DNA from 3 places in the Comamonas odontotermitis genome. Region 3 is predicted to be linked to each of the others. Evidence: predicted binding sites of a transcription regulator. Region 3 holds the regulator's gene; each other region holds the start of a gene.

Region 1 (7,351 bases), on a different replicon from region 3:
ATGGATTCGCCAAATACGGCGTGGCCTATGGTTACGCAGTACAGTCCTGCCATCAGCTCTCCATTCATCCATACCTCGACGCTGTGGGCAAAGCCGTCGCGGTGGAGTTGGGTGTAGGCAGCCTGGATGTCGTCCACGATCCAGGTGCCGTTCTGCCCGTCCCTGCTGATCTGGCTGCAGGCGCGGATCACGGCCGGGAAATCGCTGTCTATGCGCAGTGCAAAACCCGGCGTTGCCATGGCCTTGCGGATGGCTTGCCTGAGCGAGCGGTGCAGGCGAAAGTGCGCGGGCTGCAGCACCATGCGCGGATCGGTGGACCACCAGAGGATCGGTGAATCTCCGCTGAACCAGGGAAAGATGCCATGCCGGTAAGCGCGCTGTAGATGGCGGCTGTCAAGCCTGCCGCCAGCGGCCAGCAGGCCGGGATGGGGGGTGTTGGCTCCCCAGGCTTGCTCCACTGGGGGGAAGGGGTCGTCTGGCTCCAGCCAGGGCAGTGGCGGCAAGGGGCGCGGCACGTTGGCAGTCTCTCGATGAAAAAATCTCACTGCATTGTGCGGGAAATCGGCCTCGGGTACAGCCTTGGATTGGCTTTTGATGGCGCACAGCCCACAAAGAAAAAACCCATATGCCATGGCATATGGGTTTTGATCTGGCTCCTCAACCTGGGCTCGAACCAGGGACCTACGGATTAACAGTCCGGCGCTCTACCAACTGAGCTATTGAGGAATATTGGTACAAATTTTTGGCGGCGGCCTTGTGCAATTGCAAGGTGCCCTGTCTTGGCTCCTCAACCTGGGCTCGAACCAGGGACCTACGGATTAACAGTCCGGCGCTCTACCAACTGAGCTATTGAGGAATATGTCGGTTTGACAGTGTGCCCTGAGCGATTGCAGGGCGTTGTGTGATGGCTCCTCAACCTGGGCTCGAACCAGGGACCTACGGATTAACAGTCCGGCGCTCTACCAACTGAGCTATTGAGGAATATCGGTCAACAAGGCTTTGTTCGATTGCAAAGCCGAAAAAATCTTTGGCTCCTCAACCTGGGCTCGAACCAGGGACCTACGGATTAACAGTCCGGCGCTCTACCAACTGAGCTATTGAGGAACAAGACCGCAATTATAGAACGAATTTCAGACTTCAAAAAGTGAAGCAGTCATTTTTTGGGATTTCGGGCCTGGGCTTCGTCGCTGGCCGGTTCCGGCCGGTACCACAGCCACGCAAGGACGCAGGCCATGCAGCCGATGGACAAGGCCTTGGCCCACACCGGTGCGGGTACCGCCAGCATGATGAGGGCGCAGACCGCCATGGTGGCCGTTGCGCTCCATTTGGCCCGGCGGCTCACAAAGCCGCCTGCAGCCCAGTTGCGCAGCATGCCGCCAAACAGCCTGTGCCGCCACAGCCAGCCATGCAGGCGTTCCGAGCTGCGCGCGGCGCAGGCCCCGGCAATCAGGATGAATACGGTCGTGGGCAGCCCGGGAACAAAGATGCCCACAACGCCCATGCACAGGCTGGCCACCGCGCCAAGCAGCAGCAGCCATCGCAGCAGCGGGCTGCGGATAGGGCAGTACACAGGAGGCGCATTGCCATGCAGGGGCGGGGCGGGCGCACGGGGCTCGGGCATGGCGCCATTGTGCATCTGCCAGCAAGACAATGTGCAGATGCCGGGCAAGTGATATTGGGAGAGAGGGGGCGCTACCGAGCCGGTACGCACTGCGCTACCATGCCGACATGGCAATTCATCCAATCTTGAAAATGGGCGATGCGCGGCTTTTGCGCACGGCGCAGCCCGTCGCTGCATTCGACACCGACGCGCTGCACCAACTGGTGCAGGACCTGCTCGATACCATGCGCGCTGCGCAGGGGGCAGGACTGGCGGCGCCGCAGATTGGGGTTGACCAGCAGGTGGTGTTTTTTGGCTCCAGCGAGCGCAACCCGCGCTACCCCGATCGCCCCCTGGTGCCGCCAACGGTGCTGATCAACCCGGTCATCACACCCTTGTCGGATGAAGAAGCCAGTGACTGGGAGGGATGTCTGTCCGTGCCCGGTATGCGAGGGCTGGTGCCGCGCTGGCAGAAGATCCGCTACACCGGTTTCGACCAGTATGGCGATCCGATCGACCGCGTGGCCGAGGGCTTCCATGCCCGCGTGGTGCAGCATGAGTGCGATCACCTGTGGGGCAAGCTCTATCCCATGCGGATGCGCGACTTCACGCAGTTCGGTTTTACCGAGGTGCTGTTTCCCGATATCAGCGCGGCCGAAGACGATTAATCAAAAATAATAGCAATCGGCGCTTGATGGAAAAGCCCAGGAACTGGTTTTTATAGCCAGTAACTGCTTACGCCGGAGCGGCCAGCGCCCACAGCAGTTCGGTTTCGATGGCAATCTGGCTCACATTGTTCTGCAACTCCGGGCCTTGCAGCAGAAAGCTGTCTTCCACCCGCTCCCCCAGGGTGCTGATCTTGGCCAGCTCCACGCTCAGCTGGTGGCGGGCCAGGACGCGTGCCACGGTGTACAAAAGGCCTGCACGGTCGGCGGCAGAAATGGACAGCAGCCAGCGCTGGCCTTTGTCATCGGGCCGCAGCAGCACGCGCGGCGCAACCGGAAAGCTCTTGACGCGGCGCGAAACGCGGCGCTGCACCGGCTCGGGCAGTGGCTTGGCTTCCGCCAGCGTGCGGCTCAGTTCGCTCTCCACCAGATTGATCAGTTCACGGTAGCTTTGCGGTGCATTGGTGGCGATCACCTGGAAGGTGTCGAGCGCATAGCGGTTGAGCGCTGTGTGCACCCGGGCATCCAGGATCGAGAAGCCGGCGCGGTCGAAGTAGCCGCAGATGCGGGCGAACAGGTCGGGCTGGTCGGGCGCATACACCATGACCTGCAGGCCTTCGCCAGCGAGCGATTGGCGGGCGCGCACGATGGGCGTGCTGCTCCCCACATGGCGCGAGAGGTGACGGGTGTGCCATGCAATGTCGGCTGCCTCCTGTCGCATGAAGTAATCCACCCCCAGGGTGTCCCACAGGGCCTTGTGCGACTCGTGCGGCTGGGCCGAGAGCGCGAGCATCACCAGGGCTTCGCGCTTGCGGATTTCGGCCTGCGCCGCCAGGTCGGGCGCCCGCCCGCCCAGCATGCGCAGGGTGGCGCGGTACAGGTCTTCCAGCAGCTTGCCCTTCCAGCCGTTCCACACCTTGGGGCTGGTGCCGCGGATATCGGCTACGGTCAGCAGGTAGAGGGCCGTGAGGTAGCGTTCGTTGTGCACGCGCTTGGCAAAGACTGCTATCACCTCGGGATCGGACGTGTCCTGCTTTTGCGCCACCTGGCTCATGGTGAGGTGCTCGCGCACTAAAAACTCCACCAGCAGGGCGTCTTCCCTGGCAACCCGGTGGTCGCGGCAAAAGCGCTTGACCTCGGCGGCGCCAATTTCCGAGTGATCGCCGCCGCGCCCTTTGCCGATGTCGTGAAAGAGCGCTGCCAGATACAGAATCCACGGCTTGTCCCAGCCCGCAGCCAGTTGTGAGCAATAGGGGTACTCATGGGCATGCTCTGCCATGAAGAAACGCCGCACATTGCGCAGCACCATCAGGATATGCTGATCGACGGTGTAGACATGGAACAGGTCGTGCTGCATTTGCCCCACGATGCGGCGGAAGGGCCATAGGTAGCGGCCGAGTACCGAGGTCTGGTTCATCAGACGCATGGCATGGGTGATGCCCTGCGGTTGCTGCAGGATCTGCATGAAGGTGGCGCGGTTGACGGGATCCTGGCGGAAACCGGCTGTCATCACCCGGCGTGCATGGTAAAGCGCGCGGAAGGTGCGGGCCGACAGATCGGTGAGGCCAGGCTCTGTTTCATACAGCAGGAAAGTGCGCAGGATGGCGTGCGGGTTGCGCAGATACACTTCGTCGTCGGCGACTTCAATGAGGCCTGCCTTCTCGTAAAACTCATCATCGATGCGGCGCAGCGCGTGGCTGCCCGGGTGCAGGCGCTCGTCGATGTTGAGCAGCAGAATCTGCGTCAATTGCGCCACCGCCTTGGCCGCCCAGTAGTAGCGCTTCATCAGCTCCTCGCTGGCGCGCTTGGGGAAACGGTGTCCGGCCGGTGTTTCCGTTTTGAAGCCGAAGGATTCGGCCACTGGTGTCTGCAGGTCGAACACCAGGCGGTCTTCGCGTCGCCGGGCCACAATGTGCAGCCGCGCGCGGATGAGGCAGATCAGGTCTTCATTGCGCTGCAGGTTGCGCACTTCGTAGATGGTGGCCAAGCCCTTGCCGGCGAGCGCCTTCCAGCTGTCGCCCAGGCCCGTGGCACGGCCCAGCCAGATGATGGTCTGCAGATCGCGCAGGCCGCCGGGTGATTCCTTGCAGTTGGGCTCCAGGGAATAGGCGGTGTTTTCGTACTTGTTGTGGCGCTGCTGCATCTCCAGCACCTTGGCCACCACAAAGGCATCCGGGCTGATGGCCTGGTCCAGCGCGCTCTGGAACTGCCTGTACAGCGGCGCAGAGCCGGTGATGCGGCGCGACTCCAGCATCGCTGTCTGCACGGTGACGTCGGCCCTGGCTTCCGTGATGCACTGCACCACGGTGCGCACACTGGAGCCGATTTCCAGTCCCGCATCCCAGCATGACCCGATGAAATGCTCGATTCTGGTGCGCAAGGGGGCCTCATGCTCCAGATCGGTGCCATCGGGCAGCAGCACCAGCACGTCGATATCGGAATGCGGAAACAGCTTGCCCCGGCCAAAGCCGCCTACGGCGACGAGGCTGAGGTGGTCGGGCAGGCCGGCCAGATGCCACAGGTCGCGCAGCAGGTCATCGGCCAGGTTCGACAGCTTGCGCAGCTGCGTCTGGATGCCGCGCGTGCTGCTGCCTCCGGCCATGATGGCCTCGAACAGGGTGGCGCGCCGGGCCTGGTACTGCTCGCGCAGCTGCGGAATGCGGGGATCGTTCATGGTGCAAGTCAAAGCGGTCCATGGCAGTGTGCCATAGCGGAAAACCAGTGATTCCCATAAGCATGTGCTGTGCCAGCCTTCATCTGCTGCCGCCAGAGCCCGATGGCAAAGAAAAAGGCGGCATGCTGTGCGCAGTGCCGCCTGGGTGAGAGCGCAGGGTTAACCTCTCAGCATTTGGTCGTCTTGACGAAGTCGGGCAGCGCGGGGGATCCATCGGACAGGGTCAGCACCTCGTAGCCGGTGTCGGTCACCAGCACTTCCACTTCCCACTGGGCGGAGAGGCTGTGGTCCTTGGTGATCACGGTCCAGCCGTCGTTGCCCAGGTCCTTGATGTCCTTCTTGCCGAGGTTGAGCATGGGCTCGATGGTGAAGATCATGCCGGTCTTCAGTTCCACGCCTGTACCAGGACGGCCATAGTGCAGCACCTGAGGCTCGTCGTGGAAGACCTTGCCGATGCCGTGGCCGCAGTATTCGCGCACCACCGACAGGCCGTGGCCTTCGGCAAACTTCTGAATCGCGTGGCCGACATCGCCCAGGTGTGCGCCGTTCCTGACCTGCACGATACCGTGCCACATGGCCTCGAAGGTGAGCTGGCACAGGCGTTTGCCGGCGATGGTGCCCTCGCCGATGATGAACATGCGGCTGTTGTCGCCAAAGTAGCCCTCTGGCGTGATGATGGTCACGTCCACGTTGACGATATCGCCCTTCTTGAGGGGCTTGTCATTGGGAATGCCGTGGCATACCACATGGTTGACCGAGGTGCAGACGTAGGCGGGGTAGGGTGTCATGCCGGGGGGCTGGTAGCCCAGGCAGGCGGATTTGGTGCCTTGCTTTTCCATGGCTTCGGCGCACAGCAGGTCGATCTGCTTGGTGGTGATGCCTGGCTGGATGTGGGGGGTGATGTAGTCCAAAACCTCCGAGGCCAGGCGGCCTGCGATGCGCATCTGTGCAATGTCTTCTTCGGTATTGATTTTGATGGTCATAGCCCATGATTATCCCACTGCACCCATTGGCCTGTTGACCATGCGGCTACGTACCCTGTCAACGCACAGTAAAATCCCGGGTTAACCCCGCCCTTGCATCCGTTGCTGCAGCCAGCCTGTGGTGCGAGCAAGGCGCATGTGTGCTTTCCTCCATCCTCCTAGTCCCACATAGGCTGCCACGTGACACTGCACCTGACCCAGCTAGCCGGCGGTAACGCCCTGAGCTCCTTCCGCGCCCAACAACTGCTGACCGCATTGACGGCAATCCATCCAAAAATAACGGGCATTGCTGCCCGTTTTGTACATCTGGTGGCCACCAATCAGCCCTTGGCTGGTGCAGATGCACAGCGCGTGGCGGCCCTGCTGACCTATGGCGACCCCTACGCAGGCAATGACGAAGGCCTGGCTTTTGTCGTTACGCCGCGCCTGGGTACGATCTCGCCCTGGGCGTCGAAGGCGACCGATATCGCGCGCAACTGCGGCCTGGACGTGTTCCGCGTGGAGCGCATCACCGAATACCGGGTGAGCCTCAAATCCGGCCTGCTGGGCGGCGCGCCAGAGCTGAATGCAGAGCAATCCGCCCAGATCGCCGCGCTGCTGCATGACCGCATGACCGAATCGGTCTTTGCCTCCCGCGCCGAGGCCGAGCAACTGTTTTCTGCGCTGCAGGCGCAGCCCATGGAGTTTGTGGATGTGCTGGGTGGCGGCGCGGCCGCGCTGGAGGCTGCCAACAAGCAATGGGGCCTGGCTCTGGCCGATGACGAGATCGAGTACCTGGTCAAGGCCTTCAATGGCCTGGGACGCAACCCTACCGACGTGGAGCTGATGATGTTCGCTCAGGCGAACTCCGAGCACTGCCGCCACAAGATCTTCAACGCCAGCTTCACCATCGATGGCGTGGCGCAGGAGAAATCGCTCTTTGGCATGATCCGCAACACCGAGCAGGTCTCGCCCCAGCACACCATTGTGGCCTATGCCGACAATGCCTCCATCATGGAAGGCCACGCTGTCGAGCGTTTTGTGGCGAAATTCGATGCAAGTGCCGGAACAGAAGGCGCACCAAGCTATCAAAAAAATAGCGCCATCAACCATGTGCTGATGAAGGTGGAAACGCACAACCACCCGACGGCCATCTCTCCCTTCCCAGGCGCCTCGACCGGTGCAGGCGGCGAGATCCGCGATGAAGGCGCCACCGGCCGGGGCTCCAAACCCAAGGCGGGTCTGACCGGTTTTACCGTCTCCAAGCTCTGGGGCAGCGAAGTGGGCAAGCCCGAGCACATTGCCAGCCCGCTGCAGATCATGATTGAAGGCCCGCTGGGTGGCGCTGCATTCAACAACGAGTTCGGTCGTCCCAACCTGACGGGTTATTTCCGCGAGTACGAGCAGCAGGTGGGTGACATCACCCGCGGCTATCACAAGCCCATCATGA
Region 2 (7,351 bases), on a different replicon from region 3:
CCGGCCAGGCCGCACATCATGGCCGAGATGATCCAGATCGACAGCTTGTAGGGCAAGGGGTTGTAGCCGCAGAACATGGTGCGCGATTCGGCATCACGCACGGCCTGCAGCACGCGGCCGTATTTGCTGCGAATCAGCCAGCGCGAGAAGAGAATGCAGCCCAGCAACGCCAGCCCCGACAGCGCAAACAGCAGCACATGCATGGCTTGCGTGTTCAGCGAATAGCCCAGCAGGGTCTTGAAGCCCGTGAAGCCGTTGTTGCCGCCAAAGCCAGTCTCGTTGCGAAAGAACAGCAGCATGGCCGCATAGGTAAGCGCCTGGGTGATGATGGAAAAATACACGCCCTTGATGCGCGAGCGGAAGGCGAAATAGCCGAATACGCCACCGATCACGCCCGGAACCAGAACCACCATCAGCACGGTGGCCACAAAGCTGCCCGACAGCGCCCAGTGCCAGGGCAGTTCCTTCCAATCCAGAAAACCCATGAACGCCGGCAGCGCATCGGGGCCTGCGGCTTCGCGCATGAGGTACATGCCCATCACATAGCCACCCAATGCAAAGAACAGGCCATGGCCCAGGCTCAGGATGCCGGTGTAGCCCCAGATCAGGTCGATGGCCAGGGCCACGATGGCATAGCACATGAATTTTCCCATCAGGCCCACCAGATAGTCGGACAGATGCAGCGCACTGCCCTCGGGCACCAGCAGGTTGAGGGCGGGCGCCACGGCGCATACCGCGATGAGTGCAGCCAGAAAGATGGCCCAGCCCCGAGTGCCGAGCAGAGGCTCGGGCCTGGGTAGTTGCATGGATGTTGGCAGATCGGTTGTCATAGGTATGGTCAGGCTTCGGCGCTTCGGCCCTTGAGGGCAAAGATGCCTTGCGGGCGCTTCTGGATGAACACGACGATGAACAGCAGCACGGCAATCTTGGCGAGTACTGCACCGGCCCAGCCTTCGAGCAGCTTGGACAGCACGCCCAGCCCCAGCGCAGCGTATACCGTGCCCGCCAACTGGCCCACACCGCCCAGTACCACGACCAGGAAGGAGTCGACGATGTAGTTCTGGCCCAGGTCGGGGCCCACATTGCCGATCTGGCTCAAGGCGCAGCCGGCGAGACCGGCAATGCCGGAGCCCAGTGCGAATGCATAGGTGTCGGTGCGGGCAGTGTTCACGCCGACGCACGAGGCCATGGCGCGGTTCTGCGTGACGCCGCGTACGAAAAGGCCCAGCCGCGTTCGGGCGATCATGAAGGCCACGGCGCCCAGCACTGCAAAGGCAAACAAGATGATGGCAATGCGGTTGAACGGCAGCGTGAGATTGGGCAACAGTGAAACGCCACCGCTCATCCAGGCGGGGTTTTCGACCCCTACGTTCTGCGCTCCGAACAGGCTGCGTACCGTCTGCTGCAATACCAGGCTGATGCCGAAGGTGGCCAGTAGCGTCTCCAGCGGACGGCCATAGAGAAAACGGATCACGCCACGCTCCAGCACAGCGCCTACCAGCGCGGCGACGATGAAGGACACTGGCATGGCCACGACCAGATACCAGCCGAAGGCGGACTCAGGCATCCAGCGCTGGAACAACACCTGTACCAGGTACGTGGCATAGGCACCGATCATGATCAGCTCGCCATGCGCCATGTTGATCACGCCCATGAGCCCGTAGGTGATGGCCAGGCCCAGCGCTGCCAGCAGCAGCACGGAGCCCAGGCTCAGGCCGCTGAAGATGGCGCCCAGCCGTTCGCCCCAGGCCAGCGATTCGGCAATGGATGACAGCGCAGAGCGGATTGCCTTCTGCACCGCTGGATCGCTCTCGTCGGCCAGCCTTTGGTTCAGCAGCAGCTGTGTCTCTGGGGTGTGGATCTGCGCCAGTTGTTGTACAGCCTGCAGACGCTCGGCAGAATCCTCGCTGCCCAGCAGGCTGGCAGCCTTGGCGCGCTCCAGCATGGCTTTGACCTGTGCATCCTGTTCACCTGCCAGCACCTTGTCGATCAGCGGCAGGCGAGCGGCATCGGGTTCTGCCGCCAGCTTTTGCGCCGCTGCACGGCGGGCCTGCACATCGGCGCTGTTCAGCGCCAGTGCAGCCTGAGCGGATTCGATCACGCCGCGCAGGTAGTTGTTGTTGACGATCTCCTCGGCATCAGCGGGCGGTGTGGTGACTGCACCGGTGGTGGGATCGATGGCACGCTCGCCCTGGATGACAAAGACCTTGCCACCGGCTGTGCGTACAGCGTCATCGGCAAGCGCCTGCAGATAGGCGGCCAGCCTGCCGCCGTCGTCAGGCTCCAGCACGGCGGCGTTGATGGCCGCAGCGCGCGCATCATTGTCTTCGGCAGCCGCCATGGCAAAGGTCTGTTCGGCGGTCAGCGCGTGGCAGGATAGGGACAGCAGCAAGCCCAAGGCTGCGGCCATGGCTTTGTGCAGGATGTTCATGGTTGAATCAACCTTCAGCGCTTATCCATTAAGCGCCATTAGCTATTGTTTTGATACTTGATATTGCCCGGTCGGCATTGCGCAGACCGGGCAGCATGCAATCAGGAACTGCTCTTGCCGTCCGGCTCGTCCTTCTTCTTGTCATTGCCTTCGATATAGGGGCTCCAGGGCTGTGCCTTGATTGGGCCCTTGGTTTTCCAGACCACATTGAACTGGCCATCGGCCTTGATCTCACCCACCATCACGGGCTTGTGCAGGTGGTGGTTCTTCTCGTCCATCTTCACGGTGAAGCCGTCTGGTGCAGCGAAGGTCTGGCCAGCCATGGCAGCGATGACCTTGTCGGTATCCGTGCTCTTGGCTTTTTCGACGGCCTGCTTCCACATGTGGATGCCGATCCAGGTGGCTTCCATCGGGTCGTTGGTCAGCGGTTTGTCCTTGTGGCCCGCAATGTTCTTGGCCTTGGCGTAATCGCTCCACTGTTTGATGAAAGCGGTGTTGGTGGGGTTCTTCACGCTCATGAAGTAGTTCCACGCTGCCAGGTGCCCCACCAGTGGCTTGGTGTCCACGCCGCGCAGCTCTTCCTCGCCCACGCTGAAGGCCACCACGGGCACATCCTTGGCTTTGAGGCCTGCATTGCCCAGCTCCTTGTAGAAGGGCACGTTGGAGTCGCCATTGATGGTGGAGATCACAGCGGTCTTGCCGCCGGTGGAGAATTTCTTCACATCTGCGACGATGGTCTGGTAGTCGCTGTGGCCAAAGGGGGTGTAGGTTTCCATGATATCGGAATCCTTCACGCCCTTGGATTTGAGGAAGGCGCGCAGGATCTTGTTGGTGGTGCGGGGGTAGACATAATCAGTGCCCAGCAGCACGAAACGCTTGGCACCACCGCCTTCCTTGCTCATCAGATACTCGACCGCAGGAATTGCCTGCTGGTTGGGGGCAGCGCCGGTGTAGAAGACATTCTTGGACAGCTCTTCGCCTTCGTACTGCACAGGGTAGAACAGCAGGCCATTGTTCTGCTCGAACACGGGCAGCACCGATTTGCGCGATACGCTGGTCCAGCAGCCGAAGACCACGGCTACCTTGTCCTGCGTGATCAACTGCTTGGCTTTTTCAGCGAACAGCGGCCAGTTGGAGGCAGGGTCCACCACCACGGGCTCCAGCTTCTTGCCCAGCACACCGCCCTTGGCGTTGATGTCGTCGATGGCCATCAGCACCGTATCCTTGAGCACGGTCTCCGAAATGGCCATGGTGCCTGACAGGCTGTGCAGCACGCCGACCTTGATGGTGTCCTGTGCTTGCGCAGGAGACGAGAAGAAGTAAGCCAGGGAGACCGAGGCTGCCAGTACGTTCAGGGTTCCACGACGATTCATTGCACCACTCCAACAAAAGGGTTCGGTCACGATTGACCGTGCGTGCTGCAGTGCAATAGGCGTGCCAGTTTTGAAATCTACTCGCAGGATGGCTGCTCGGTTCGCATTCGCTGCGGTGAGATGGGGCGCGGCTTCGCACTGCTGTAGTGCGCGTGCACCAATTGGGGGTCGTGCGGGGATCTCTTGCTGGTTTTGGTGCGCCACAATCCCCCGGAACGCCTGTCTCTGGTGCCTGTGCTCCAAGGGTGTGCACGGTTGGCCCGAATATTGCACTGTGTCATTCCATATGTTTGGCACCGGCGCGCGATGGCGTGTACCGGCAAATACTTCAGGATACGGAATCAAGCCTCCATGGAACTCACTCCACGCGAAAAAGACAAGCTGCTGATCTTTACGGCGGCTCTGCTGGCCGAGCGTCGCATGGCCCGGGGCCTCAAACTCAACTACCCGGAAGCGGTGGCGCTCATCAGTGCCTTTGTGATGGAAGGTGCGCGGGATGGCAAGACCGTAGCCCAGTTGATGAGCGAAGGCCGCACGGTACTGACGCGCGCGGATGTGATGGAAGGGATTGCCGAGATGATCCCGGACATCCAGATCGAAGCCACCTTTCCCGATGGAACCAAGCTCGTCACCGTGCACGAACCCATCATCTGAAATCCCTCGAGTCACCTAGCCATCCAATCCAAATCGTTATGAAAAAAGTAACTTCCATCACCCTTGCGGCACTGCCCATGCTGCCTGCCATTGCACTGGCACATGGCGGAGATCACTCGCACACACATGGCCTGGCGGACAGCTTTGTGCAGGGCCTGGTGCACCCGTTCACTGGTATTGACCATCTGGCAGCCATGCTGGCCGTGGGCGTTTGGAGTGTGTTGGCCTTTCCTCGGCTCCAGGCGGCCTGGCGTGTACCGGTCGCTTTTGTTGCCATGCTGGTGGCAGGTGCAGTTGCGGGTTTTGCCGGGCTGCGGGTGCCGGGGGTGGAGCCCATGATTGCTGCCTCGGTATTGGCGCTGGGCCTGCTGGTGGCGGTGCAAAGCAAGATGCCTTGGGTTGCGGCGGCGGCGCTGGCAGGAGGCTTTGCATTCTTTCATGGTGCAGCGCATGGGTATGAGCTGGCAGGCGATGGCGGCCTTGCGGCCCTGGGTGCGCTGGCAGGCATGGCGTTGGGGTCGGCCATTCTGCACATCACAGGCATGGGGTTGGGCCATGGGTTGATGCAGCGCCACCAATGGCTGGCTCGGCTGGGTGGCGTGGGTACTGCGCTGCTCGGCGCTTTCCTGCTGATTCGTTTGGCCTGACAGGAGACGCCATGATTCCCGGTGAACTCTTGATCGACGAGGGTGCGCACGCCCTCAACAGTGGCCGCCGCACCGTGACGCTGGTGGTGCACAACGCCAGCGACCGGCCCATCCAGGTAGGCTCCCATTACCATTTTGCCGAAACAAATGCGGGTCTGGCATTCGACCGCGCTGTAGCGCGCGGCATGCGGCTGAACATTGCCAGCGGCATGGCGGTGCGCTTTGAGCCGGGGCAACAGCGCACGGTTGAACTGGTGGATATTGGTGGCAGCCGAGAGGTGTATGGCTTTCGCGGCCTGGTGCAAGGAGTGCTCTGATGGCTACGATGGAAAAGCGCGCCTACGCTGAAACCTATGGCCCCACGGTCGGTGACCGCGTGCGCCTTGCCGATACCGATCTGGTGATTGAAGTGGAGCAGGACTTCACGCTGCGCGCGGGCGGTTATGGCGAGGAAGTGAAGTTCGGCGGCGGCAAGACCATTCGTGATGGCATGGCACAGAGCCAGCGCAGCCGCGCGCAAGGCGCCATGGACACGGTGCTCACCAATGCCTTGATCATCGACCACTGGGGTATCGTCAAAGCCGACATCGGCCTCAAAGATGGACGCATTGCCGCCATTGGCAAGGCCGGAAACCCCGATACGCAACCGGGTGTGGACATCATCATCGGCCCGGGCACCGAGATCATCAGTTGCGAAGGCAGCATTGTCACGGCTGGCGGCATTGACACCCACATCCATTTCATCGCTCCGCAGCAGATCGAGGAGGCCCTGACCAGTGGCGTCACCACCATGATTGGAGGGGGAACAGGCCCTGCCACAGGTACCTTTGCCACCACCTGCACCCCCGGCCCCTGGAACATGGAGCGCATGCTGCAGGCGGCTGATGCCTTTCCCATGAACCTGGGCTTTCTGGGCAAAGGCAACGCGAGCCTGCCGCAGGGGCTGCATGAACAGATTGCTGCAGGCGCCATCGGTCTGAAGCTGCACGAGGACTGGGGCAGTACGCCCGCAGCCATCGACAACTGCCTCACCGTGGCCGAAGACACCGACACGCAGGTCGCCATCCATACCGATACCCTCAACGAAAGCGGCTTCGTGGAAGACACGGTGGCCGCTTTCAGGGGCCGTACCATCCACACTTTCCACACCGAGGGCGCGGGTGGCGGCCACGCACCCGATATCCTCAAGGTGGTGGGCGAGGCCAATGTGCTGCCCAGTTCCACCAACCCTACGCGCCCCTACACAGTGAATACGCTGGACGAGCATGTGGACATGCTCATGGTCTGCCACCACCTGGATGCGGGCATTGCCGAAGATCTGGCTTTTGCCGAAAGCCGCATCCGCAAGGAGACCATCGCGGCGGAAGACATCCTGCACGACATTGGCGCCATCAGCATGTTCAGCTCTGACAGCCAGGCCATGGGTCGCGTGGGCGAGGTGATCTTGCGCACCTGGCAGACCGCGCACAAGATGAAGCTGCAGCGCGGTGCCCTCGCGGGGGACGGCACGCGCAACGACAATTTCCGCATCAAGCGCTATATCGCCAAGTACACCATCAATCCTGCGATTGCCCATGGCATCAGCCACGAAGTAGGCAGCCTGGAAGTGGACAAGTGGGCCGATATCGTGATCTGGAAGCCAGCCTTCTTCGGCGTCAAGCCCACGTGCATTCTCAAAGGCGGCTTCATTGCCATGGCCGCCATGGGTGACCCCAACGCCTCCATCCCCACGCCGCAGCCCGTGCACTACCGGCCCATGTTCGGCAGCTTTGGCGGCGCGATTGCAAGGACATCGCTTACCTTTGTTTCGCAAGCCGGGCTGGCCGCCGATATTGGCCAGCGCTTTGGCCTGCACAAGACGCTGTCTGCCGTCAAAGGCATACGCGGTGTGAAAAAGAGCGATATGGTGCATAACGATCTGGCACCGCACATGGAGGTCGATGCCCAGACCTACGCGGTGCGGGCCAACGGCCAGTTGCTGACCTGTGAGCCTGCGGCCTGCCTTCCGATGGCGCAGCGGTACTTTTTATTCTGAGTACGTGAATGATGCAGCTTTATTTCGTTCTGGATCCCGCGACCGATCCACTGGTCATCTGCTTTTTGCAAGAGCATCTCGACGACATGCGCAAGGTATCGCCACCTGAAAGCGTACATGCACTGGATGTGGAGAAACTGCGCCAGCCGGATATTCGGTTCTGGACTGCATGGATGCAGCAGCCGGAAGGCCCGGCGCTGGTAGGCACCTG
Region 3 (7,351 bases):
CAAAAAACAGATCGGGCCGCTCATGAGCGAGTGCCTGATCACCGGCTTTCACAACGCCGACGGCCATGTGGCGCTGTGCGTGCCCGATGGCGATGTGCCCCTGGGTACTCGCCTGCTGTAGCGCTGTTGTCCCTGCACGACAGGGCGGCAGCGGCTGAGAGCGCCCTTTTACAATGCAGCCACACTATCCATAACAAGGGTTGCATATGCCGTATCTGGGCGCGGGCGCACACATCATCATTGCCATTTTCTTTGCCATTCATGCCGTGCGCACCGGGCAGAACAACTATTGGCTGTTCATCCTGCTGGCATTTCCGTTTCTGGGCAGCGTGGTGTACTTCTTCGCCATCTTCCTGCCCAGCTCGCGTCTGCAGCGCCACGCGCGCCAGCTGGCCAGCAGCGCTGTCAAGGCGCTGGATCCGACGCGCGAAGTGCGCGAAGCCCAGGCCGCCTACGACTACAGCCCCACGGCGCAGCATGAAATCCGCCTCGCACAGGCACAGCTGGCCGTTGGCAATGCTCAGCAATCGCTGCGCCACTTTGAAGCGGCAATGAAAGGCCCGTTTGCCACTGACCAGGACATCCGCTGGGGCGCCGCGCAAGCCGCCTACCATGCGGGTGAGCCCCGCACCGCGCTGCAATACCTCAAGACCATTGCGCAGACCGATGTGCACTACCGCGCAGAGCCCGTGGGCCTGCTGATTGCCAAGTCGTACGCGATGCTGGGCGACCAGGAGATGGCGCGCAAGAGCTTTGATTTCGTGCGCGAGCAATCGGGCGGCTTCGATGTGATCGCCGAATACGCAATCTGGGCCGCAGAGCAGGGCGACTGGGCCACGGCCAACCGCCTCAAGGCCGACGCCGACAAGGCCATGACGCACTGGAGCGGCCAGCAACGCCTGCTGAACAAGGAAATGCTGCTGCGCCTCAAGGCGGCGTTTGCCAAGCAGGGCAAGTAAAGCAGCACTCGGTAGCTATTGAGGCTGTTTTTGGCCTCCAGCGCTTATCCACCAAACGCTATCAGCTATTGTTTTTGATATTACGAAACGCCCGTGCTTTGCGCTTGCACAGCACGGGCCGCAATGCCCTCGGTAAAATCGGCGGCTATGGCAAAAATCATTGTTCTGGCCCTGGTGCTGCTCTTCTTTGGCTGCGGCCTGTACATGCACCTGCGTGGCAAGGTGCGGCACAAGGTGCTGCGCCAGCTGTTTGACCACTCCACCTTCACGGCGCCGTTCAACGTCTTCATGTTGGTGTTCAGCAAGGTGCCACGCACACCCTACCTGCCCACCAGCACCTTCCCCGAGCTGGCACCGCTGCAGGCCAACTGGCGCGAGATCCGCGAAGAAGCCATCAACCTGCAGAAAAACATGCAGATCAAGGCGGCGGCCAACAACGACGACGCGGGCTTCAACTCCTTCTTCAAGACCGGCTGGAAGCGCTTCTACCTCAAGTGGTATGGCGACGCCCACCCCTCGGCCATGGAGCTGTGCCCCAAGACCACGGCGCTGGTCAAGGCCATCCCCAATGTGAAGGCCGCCATGTTTGCCGAGCTGCCACCCGGCGCCAAGCTCAACCTGCACCGCGATCCGTACGCGGGCTCGCTGCGCTACCATCTGGCCGTGCTGGCGCCCAACGATGACCGCTGCATGATCGAAGTCGATGGCCAGCCGTACAGCTGGCGAGAGGGCGAAGGCGTGATCTTCGACGAGACCTATATGCACTGGGCAGAAAACCGCAGCGAAGGCAACCGCATCGTGCTGTTCTGCGATGTGGAGCGCCCCATGACCAACGGCTTTGCCCAGTGGCTCAACCACTGGCTGGGCAAGAATGTGGTCGCTGCCGCCAGCTCCCCCAACAACGAGGGCGACCCGCGCGGCTTCATCAGCCGCATCTTCAAAATCTCGTTCTACATGGGCCAGTGGCGCCGCCGCTACAAGGCCTGGAACAAAACCGCCTACAAACTCACCAAGTTCGGCCTGATGCTGGCCGTGGCAGCGCTGTTTGTATGGTGGCTGTGGCCCGCTTGAAGGGCCCAATCTTGATCACTGCAAAAAGCCACTGGTGCGCAAACGCCCAGCGGCTTTTTTCTTTTATATGATTGGCTTGGCCCCCAGCGCCTCCCTGGAGACTCCATGCGTTCCTTTTGTCTTACGTTGTTGTTGATTGCAATCTACCCGTTCGCAGGTGCGCAGACGCTGTACAAAACGGTGGGGGCCGACGGCAAGGTGGTCTACAGCGACCGGCCCCCTGCCGAAGGCAACGCCCAGGCCCTGCAGCAGGAGCAATTGCCGATCAGCATCGTGCCGGGCATGCCACCGGCACCCGCAGGCAAGGCGACCGCGAAGAAGGCGGTGGTGCAGCATGGCCAGGCCGTGCTGTACATGGCGCAATGGTGCGGCTACTGTCGGCTCGCGCGCGCCTATCTGGCCAAAAACCAGATCGCCTACCGTGAAATCGATATCGACACGCCAGACGGCAAGGCCGCTTTTGCAGAGATCGGCGGCCGGGGCGTACCGGTGCTGCTGGCAGACGGCCAGCGGCTGGCGGGGTTCCGCGAATCCAGCTATGACGCGCTGTTTGCCAAGCGCAAGGCTGCAGCGGGCAAGAAATAAGGCAAAACTGGCCCCTGGCACCCGCCCATCAAGCGCGATACGCTACACAAATAATAGCAACCTACAAGGTCTTGCGCAGGCTGGCCGCCGGAATACGCAAGGCTTCGCGGTACTTGGCGACCGTACGGCGCGCGCACTCGATGCCCTGCTCCTGCAGCAGATCGGCGATCTTGGCATCGGACAGCGGCTTTTTCGGGTTTTCCTCGTCCAGCAGCTGCTTGATCAGCGCCTTCACCGCCGTGCTGGAGGCGCTGCCCCCGGTTTCGGTGCCCAGGCCCGAGCCAAAGAAGTACTTGAGCTCAACCGTGCCCTGGGGCGTTGCCATGTACTTGGCCGTGGTCACGCGGCTGATGGTGGATTCGTGCAGGCCCAGCTCATCGGCGATCTCGCGCAGCACCATGGGGCGCATGGCAAGCTCACCATGTACGAAGAAGTTGCGCTGCCGCTCCACAATGGCCTGCGACACCCGCAGGATGGTGTCGAAACGCTGCTGGATGTTCTTGATGAACCAGCGCGCCTCCTGGAGCCGTTGCTGCAGTGCACCATGGCCTTCGCTGCCCTTGTGGCTGCGCAGGGCGTTGGCGTACACCTCCTGCACGCGCAGGCGCGGCATCACTTCGGCATTGAGCTGCACGCTGAAACCCGGCACAGGCAGGCCGCGCTCGTTGCTGGGGCGCACGATGATGTCGGGGATGATGGCGTTGCGGTCAACGTCTGCATATGGGCGGCCCGGGCGTGGCTCCAGCTTTGCAATCACCGCCAGCGCGCTGCGCACGGCAGCTTCGCTGCAACCCGTCAGCTGCATGAGCTTGCGCACATCGCGGCGCGCCAGCAGGTCGAGCGATTCCTGGCACACGAGCAGCGCAGTCTCCAGGGCCAGCGCATCGGCCTCGGGGTCGGCGGAGCCTTCGTCGTCCAGCAGACGCTGGCGGGCCTTGATCTGCAGGGCCAGGCATTCTGCCAGCGTGCGGGCGCCCACGCCCACCGGCTCCAGGCTTTGCAGCAGGCGCAGCGCCACGGTCAGGTGGTGCAGCAGCGCGTCATAAGCGTCTGGATCACTGGCGTCCCCAAAGCTCTGGGCCAGCTCGGCCAGGGTCTCTTCGAGGTAGCCGTCGTCGTTCAGCGATTCGATCAGGAAGTACAGCGCAGCGCGGTCTTCCGGGCACAGCCGCAGCGACAGCGCCTGGCGGTGCAGCACATCCTGCAAGCTGATGTGGACCGAGCTGCGGTCCGATGCGGGAGTTTCTTCTTCGTCATCTGCCGCGCTGGCACGGGCTGGCACATCGCCGCCCCATTCTTCCCAGTCGGATGCAGAGTCGCCCGCAGCCGCTTCGGCGTCTGCACCGGTTTCCTTGCCTGCGGCAAAGTCCAGGGTTTCGCCGCCAGCGTAATCTGGTTCAAAATCAGATTCAGTGCTTGCTGAATCTGCAGAAGAAGCTACTTTTTCAGGAGCATTTTCTGCGCGATCATCGCCTGCGTCCGCGCTGGCGCCCGGCACATCGGCAGGTGCCGCTGCAGCGTCCGGCTCCGCAGCAGCCTCGTCCGCATCCCGCTCCAGGAACGGGTTTTCGTCGAGCATCTGCTCCACTTCCTGCGACAGCTCCTGGGTGGACAGTTGCAGCAGCCGGATGGACTGCTGCAGCTGCGGCGTGAGCGTGAGGTTCTGCGAGACGCGCAGTGACAGCGAGGGCATCATAGCGAGCCCCCTTGCATGGCAATGTATGCGCTTGCTATGAAACGGTTGTGTGACCGGCCAGCCACCGCGCGAACAACGCGTTGCCAGCCAGGTCTGCGTGCATCACATGCGGAAATGCTCACCCAGGTACACCCTCCTCACATCGGCGTTTTCCACAATCTCTTGCGGCGTCCCGGCTGCCAGCACCTTGCCATCACTGATGATGCAGGCGTGGTCGCAAATGCCCAGGGTTTCGCGCACGTTGTGGTCAGTAATCAGCACGCCGATGCCACGGTCTCTCAAAAAAGCGACGATACGCTGGATCTCGATCACCGCAATCGGGTCAATGCCCGCAAACGGCTCGTCCAGCAGAATGAAACGGGGCTGCGTGGCAAGCGCCCGTGCAATCTCGACACGGCGACGCTCGCCGCCGGAGAGTGCAACGGCCGGCGACTCACGCAAGTGCTCTACACGCAGCTCCTGCAAAAGCGCCGTCAGCTGGCGCTCCACCTCATCGCGTGGCAATGGCTTGCCATTGGGGCCTTTTTGCAGCTCCAGCACGGCGCGCACATTGTCCTGCACGCTGAGCTTGCGGAAGATCGATGCTTCCTGCGGCAGATACGACAGGCCCAGCTGCGAGCGCTGGTGAATCGGCATGTTGGCCACCGAGTGGCCGTCGATGCGGATGTCACCGCCATCGCTGCGCACCAGGCCAACGATCATGTAGAACGATGTGGTCTTGCCCGCGCCATTGGGGCCGAGCAGGCCAACGACCTCGCCCTTGCGCACCGACAGCGACACATCCTTGACGACCTTGCGGCTGCCATAGGATTTTTCGAGGTGCAGCACTTCGAGCTGGCTGCGATGGTCGCTGGCTGCCGCCTTGGCGTTGACCGAGATTCCCGACGAAGTTTCAGCCACGGTCACTTGGCTCCGTCATTGAGTTGGGTGCTCGGGCGCAGCTTTTCCTTGTCGTCCGCAGCGGGCTTGGCCTTGCCTGCGTCCGCTTTCGCATCGGCCTTTTCATCGGCCTTGGGCGTCAGGATCACGCGTACGCGGCCATTCTTGGGCGCACCGGGCTTGGTTTCTGCCGTCTGCTCGCCCTTCTGGCCATTCACGGTAAAGGTGTCGGTCAGGTTGTTGTAGACGATGACCGAGCCGCTGACCTGGTCGGTCAGGGTGGTTTCACGGTAGCGGCGCAACTCGCCCCGGCGCTCGAAGTGCACGGTATCGTCGCGACCGTTGTAGGTGATGACTTCGCCTTCGCCTTCGACAAACTCGGACGGCGCGCCAGGTGCGGTGTCGCGCTTCTGGCGGAAGAACGCCAGCTTGCCGGGCGCCGCCGTCACCACACCGTGCTGGTAGCCATCGCGGTCCTGGCTGACGGTCAACTGGGCGCCGCGAATGATGATGGTGCCCTTGGTCACCACGACATTGCCGGTGAAGACGCTGGTCTGCTTGAGCTCATCGTGCGTACCATTGTCCGCCTCGATGTTCATGGGCTTGGTGCGGTCGGCGCGCTCGGCGTGCGACAGCAATGGCAGCGCCAGCACAGCCGCCATCAACAGGGTGGAAAAAATACTAGGTCTCATAAGGCATGAATCTTGCTCTTACCCATTGTAGCCATGCTGAGGGGCCTGCCGCCAGCGCTGCGGAAATCACCCATGTTCCCTGCGATGCAGAGGCGCCGGAATGTCCGGAAAGCCTGCTTGACCGCCCCCGATCCGCCTGCTTACAGCAGGCAATGGCTTTTGCTTGGCCGTGTCAGCCTGCCGCCTTTTGCGACACGGGCGCCTTTCAAGGCACAGCCCCCAGCGATGAAAAAAGCCCGCATGTTGCGGGCTTGGCGGTGTGGTTCTGCACGATATCCGTATTCGGTATCGGATCAGCCCTGGGTTGCCAGGAATTCCACCACCTGCAGCACATTGGTCATCGAGCCTGCGCGCGTTCCATCGGTGTAGTACTTGCCTGCCACGCCCATGGCTGGCACGCCTTCCACGCCGTAGGATTCCTGCAACTGCGTCGCCTTGCGCACCTGGTTGGTGACCGAGAACGAGTTGTAGATGTCCTTGAACTTCTTGATGTCGACGCCGTTCTTCTCCATCCAGGCGAAGATTTCGTCGTCCTTGTTCAAGCGCTGGCGCTCCACGTGAATGGCGCGGAAAACCTTGACATGCACGTCAGGGATCAGGCCCATGGTTTCCAGCGTGTAGTAGATCTTTTGCTGAGGAATGAAGGTGTTGTTGAACGCGACGGGCACGCGGCGCACCTGCAGGTTCTTGGGCGCGGTCTTGGCCCAGGCTTCGAACTGGGGCTCAAACGCGTTGCAGTGCGGGCAGCTGTACCAGAAGAACTCGATCACGTCGACCTTGCCGGCCGGCGCATCGGGGTTCACGGGCTTGGCCAGCTTGAGGTAGTCCTTGCCTTCCTTGAACTTGGCCTGGGCTTGTGCGCCAGTGGCAAAAGGCAGGCTGATGGCAGAGGCGGCCACTGCCGAGGCAGCGGTGGCGGAAAACGCACGACGTTTCATGTTTTGTTATCTCCAGTAGCGGGTTGCGAGGTAGGAGTCGCTGTGGTTTGAAAAAGTTCAACGCTGCACGCGCACAATTTGCGCGTCGACGCCAGCGCCATCCAGTTTACCTTTGAGGCCATCCGCATCGTCACGCTTGTTGAAGGGGCCCACGCGCACACGGTAGACCGTGCGACCGTTGACCTCGCGCTCAGTCACGCGGGCTTCCCAGCCCATCATGGCCAGCTTGGCGCGCTGGGCATCACCGTCGGACTGGGTACGGAAAGCCCCTGCCTGCACGAAATACTGGAAACCATCCGAGCCATCCGCACCGCGCGATTTGGCCAGATCACCCAGCGGATCGGTGGCCTGCCCGGCCTTGGGGTCGAGCTTGGCTACCTGGGTCTTGTCTGCGGGTTTGTCAGCAGGCTTGCCATCGGCGGTGGTCGTCTTGCTGTCGGGCAGCACCACTTCGGGCTTGGGGGGCTTGGTGTCGGCAGGCGGCTTGGTGTTTTCAGTCACCGTCTTGGGCGGCTCCGGCACGACCACGCC

Evidence for each region. The regulator sigma-54, encoded in region 3, starts transcription at its own class of promoters, with help from an activator protein. The targets are predictions, from matches to a motif close to TGGCANGNAANCTGCTTT.
Region 1: a site for sigma-54 is predicted at 4,997-5,014, ahead of LAD35_RS13245 ([protein-PII] uridylyltransferase). Genes of this name have one in related genera too.
Region 2: a site for sigma-54 is predicted at 3,854-3,871, ahead of urtA (urea ABC transporter substrate-binding protein). Genes of this name have one in related genera too.

What each region holds. Positions count from the first base shown of each region.
Region 1 covers NZ_CP083451.1:2,861,331-2,868,681, reverse strand. The annotation lists gene aat (leucyl/phenylalanyl-tRNA--protein transferase) at 1-515, opposite strand, end outside; tRNA gene LAD35_RS13275 (tRNA-Asn) at 651-726, opposite strand; tRNA gene LAD35_RS13270 (tRNA-Asn) at 781-856, opposite strand; tRNA gene LAD35_RS13265 (tRNA-Asn) at 906-981, opposite strand; tRNA gene LAD35_RS13260 (tRNA-Asn) at 1,029-1,104, opposite strand; gene LAD35_RS13255 (YbaN family protein) at 1,154-1,621, opposite strand; gene def (peptide deformylase) at 1,729-2,268, shown strand; gene LAD35_RS13245 ([protein-PII] uridylyltransferase) at 2,336-4,939, opposite strand; gene map (type I methionyl aminopeptidase) at 5,107-5,922, opposite strand; gene purL (phosphoribosylformylglycinamidine synthase) at 6,103-7,351, shown strand, end outside.
Region 2 covers NZ_CP083451.1:870,137-877,487, forward strand. The annotation lists gene urtC (urea ABC transporter permease subunit UrtC) at 1-830, opposite strand, end outside; gene urtB (urea ABC transporter permease subunit UrtB) at 839-2,431, opposite strand; gene urtA (urea ABC transporter substrate-binding protein) at 2,533-3,804, opposite strand; gene LAD35_RS04050 (urease subunit gamma) at 4,156-4,458, shown strand; gene LAD35_RS04055 (HupE/UreJ family protein) at 4,497-5,105, shown strand; gene LAD35_RS04060 (urease subunit beta) at 5,117-5,422, shown strand; gene ureC (urease subunit alpha) at 5,422-7,140, shown strand; gene LAD35_RS04070 (GNAT family N-acetyltransferase) at 7,149-7,351, shown strand, end outside.
Region 3 covers NZ_CP083452.1:45,874-53,224, reverse strand. The annotation lists gene LAD35_RS20520 (tRNA-binding protein) at 1-121, shown strand, start outside; gene LAD35_RS20515 (hypothetical protein) at 207-959, shown strand; gene LAD35_RS20510 (aspartyl/asparaginyl beta-hydroxylase domain-containing protein) at 1,107-2,030, shown strand; gene LAD35_RS20505 (glutaredoxin family protein) at 2,136-2,615, shown strand; gene rpoN (RNA polymerase factor sigma-54) at 2,677-4,311, opposite strand; gene lptB (LPS export ABC transporter ATP-binding protein) at 4,414-5,190, opposite strand; gene lptA (lipopolysaccharide transport periplasmic protein LptA) at 5,214-5,882, opposite strand; gene LAD35_RS20485 (thiol:disulfide interchange protein DsbA/DsbL) at 6,176-6,820, opposite strand; gene LAD35_RS20480 (SPOR domain-containing protein) at 6,878-7,351, opposite strand, start outside.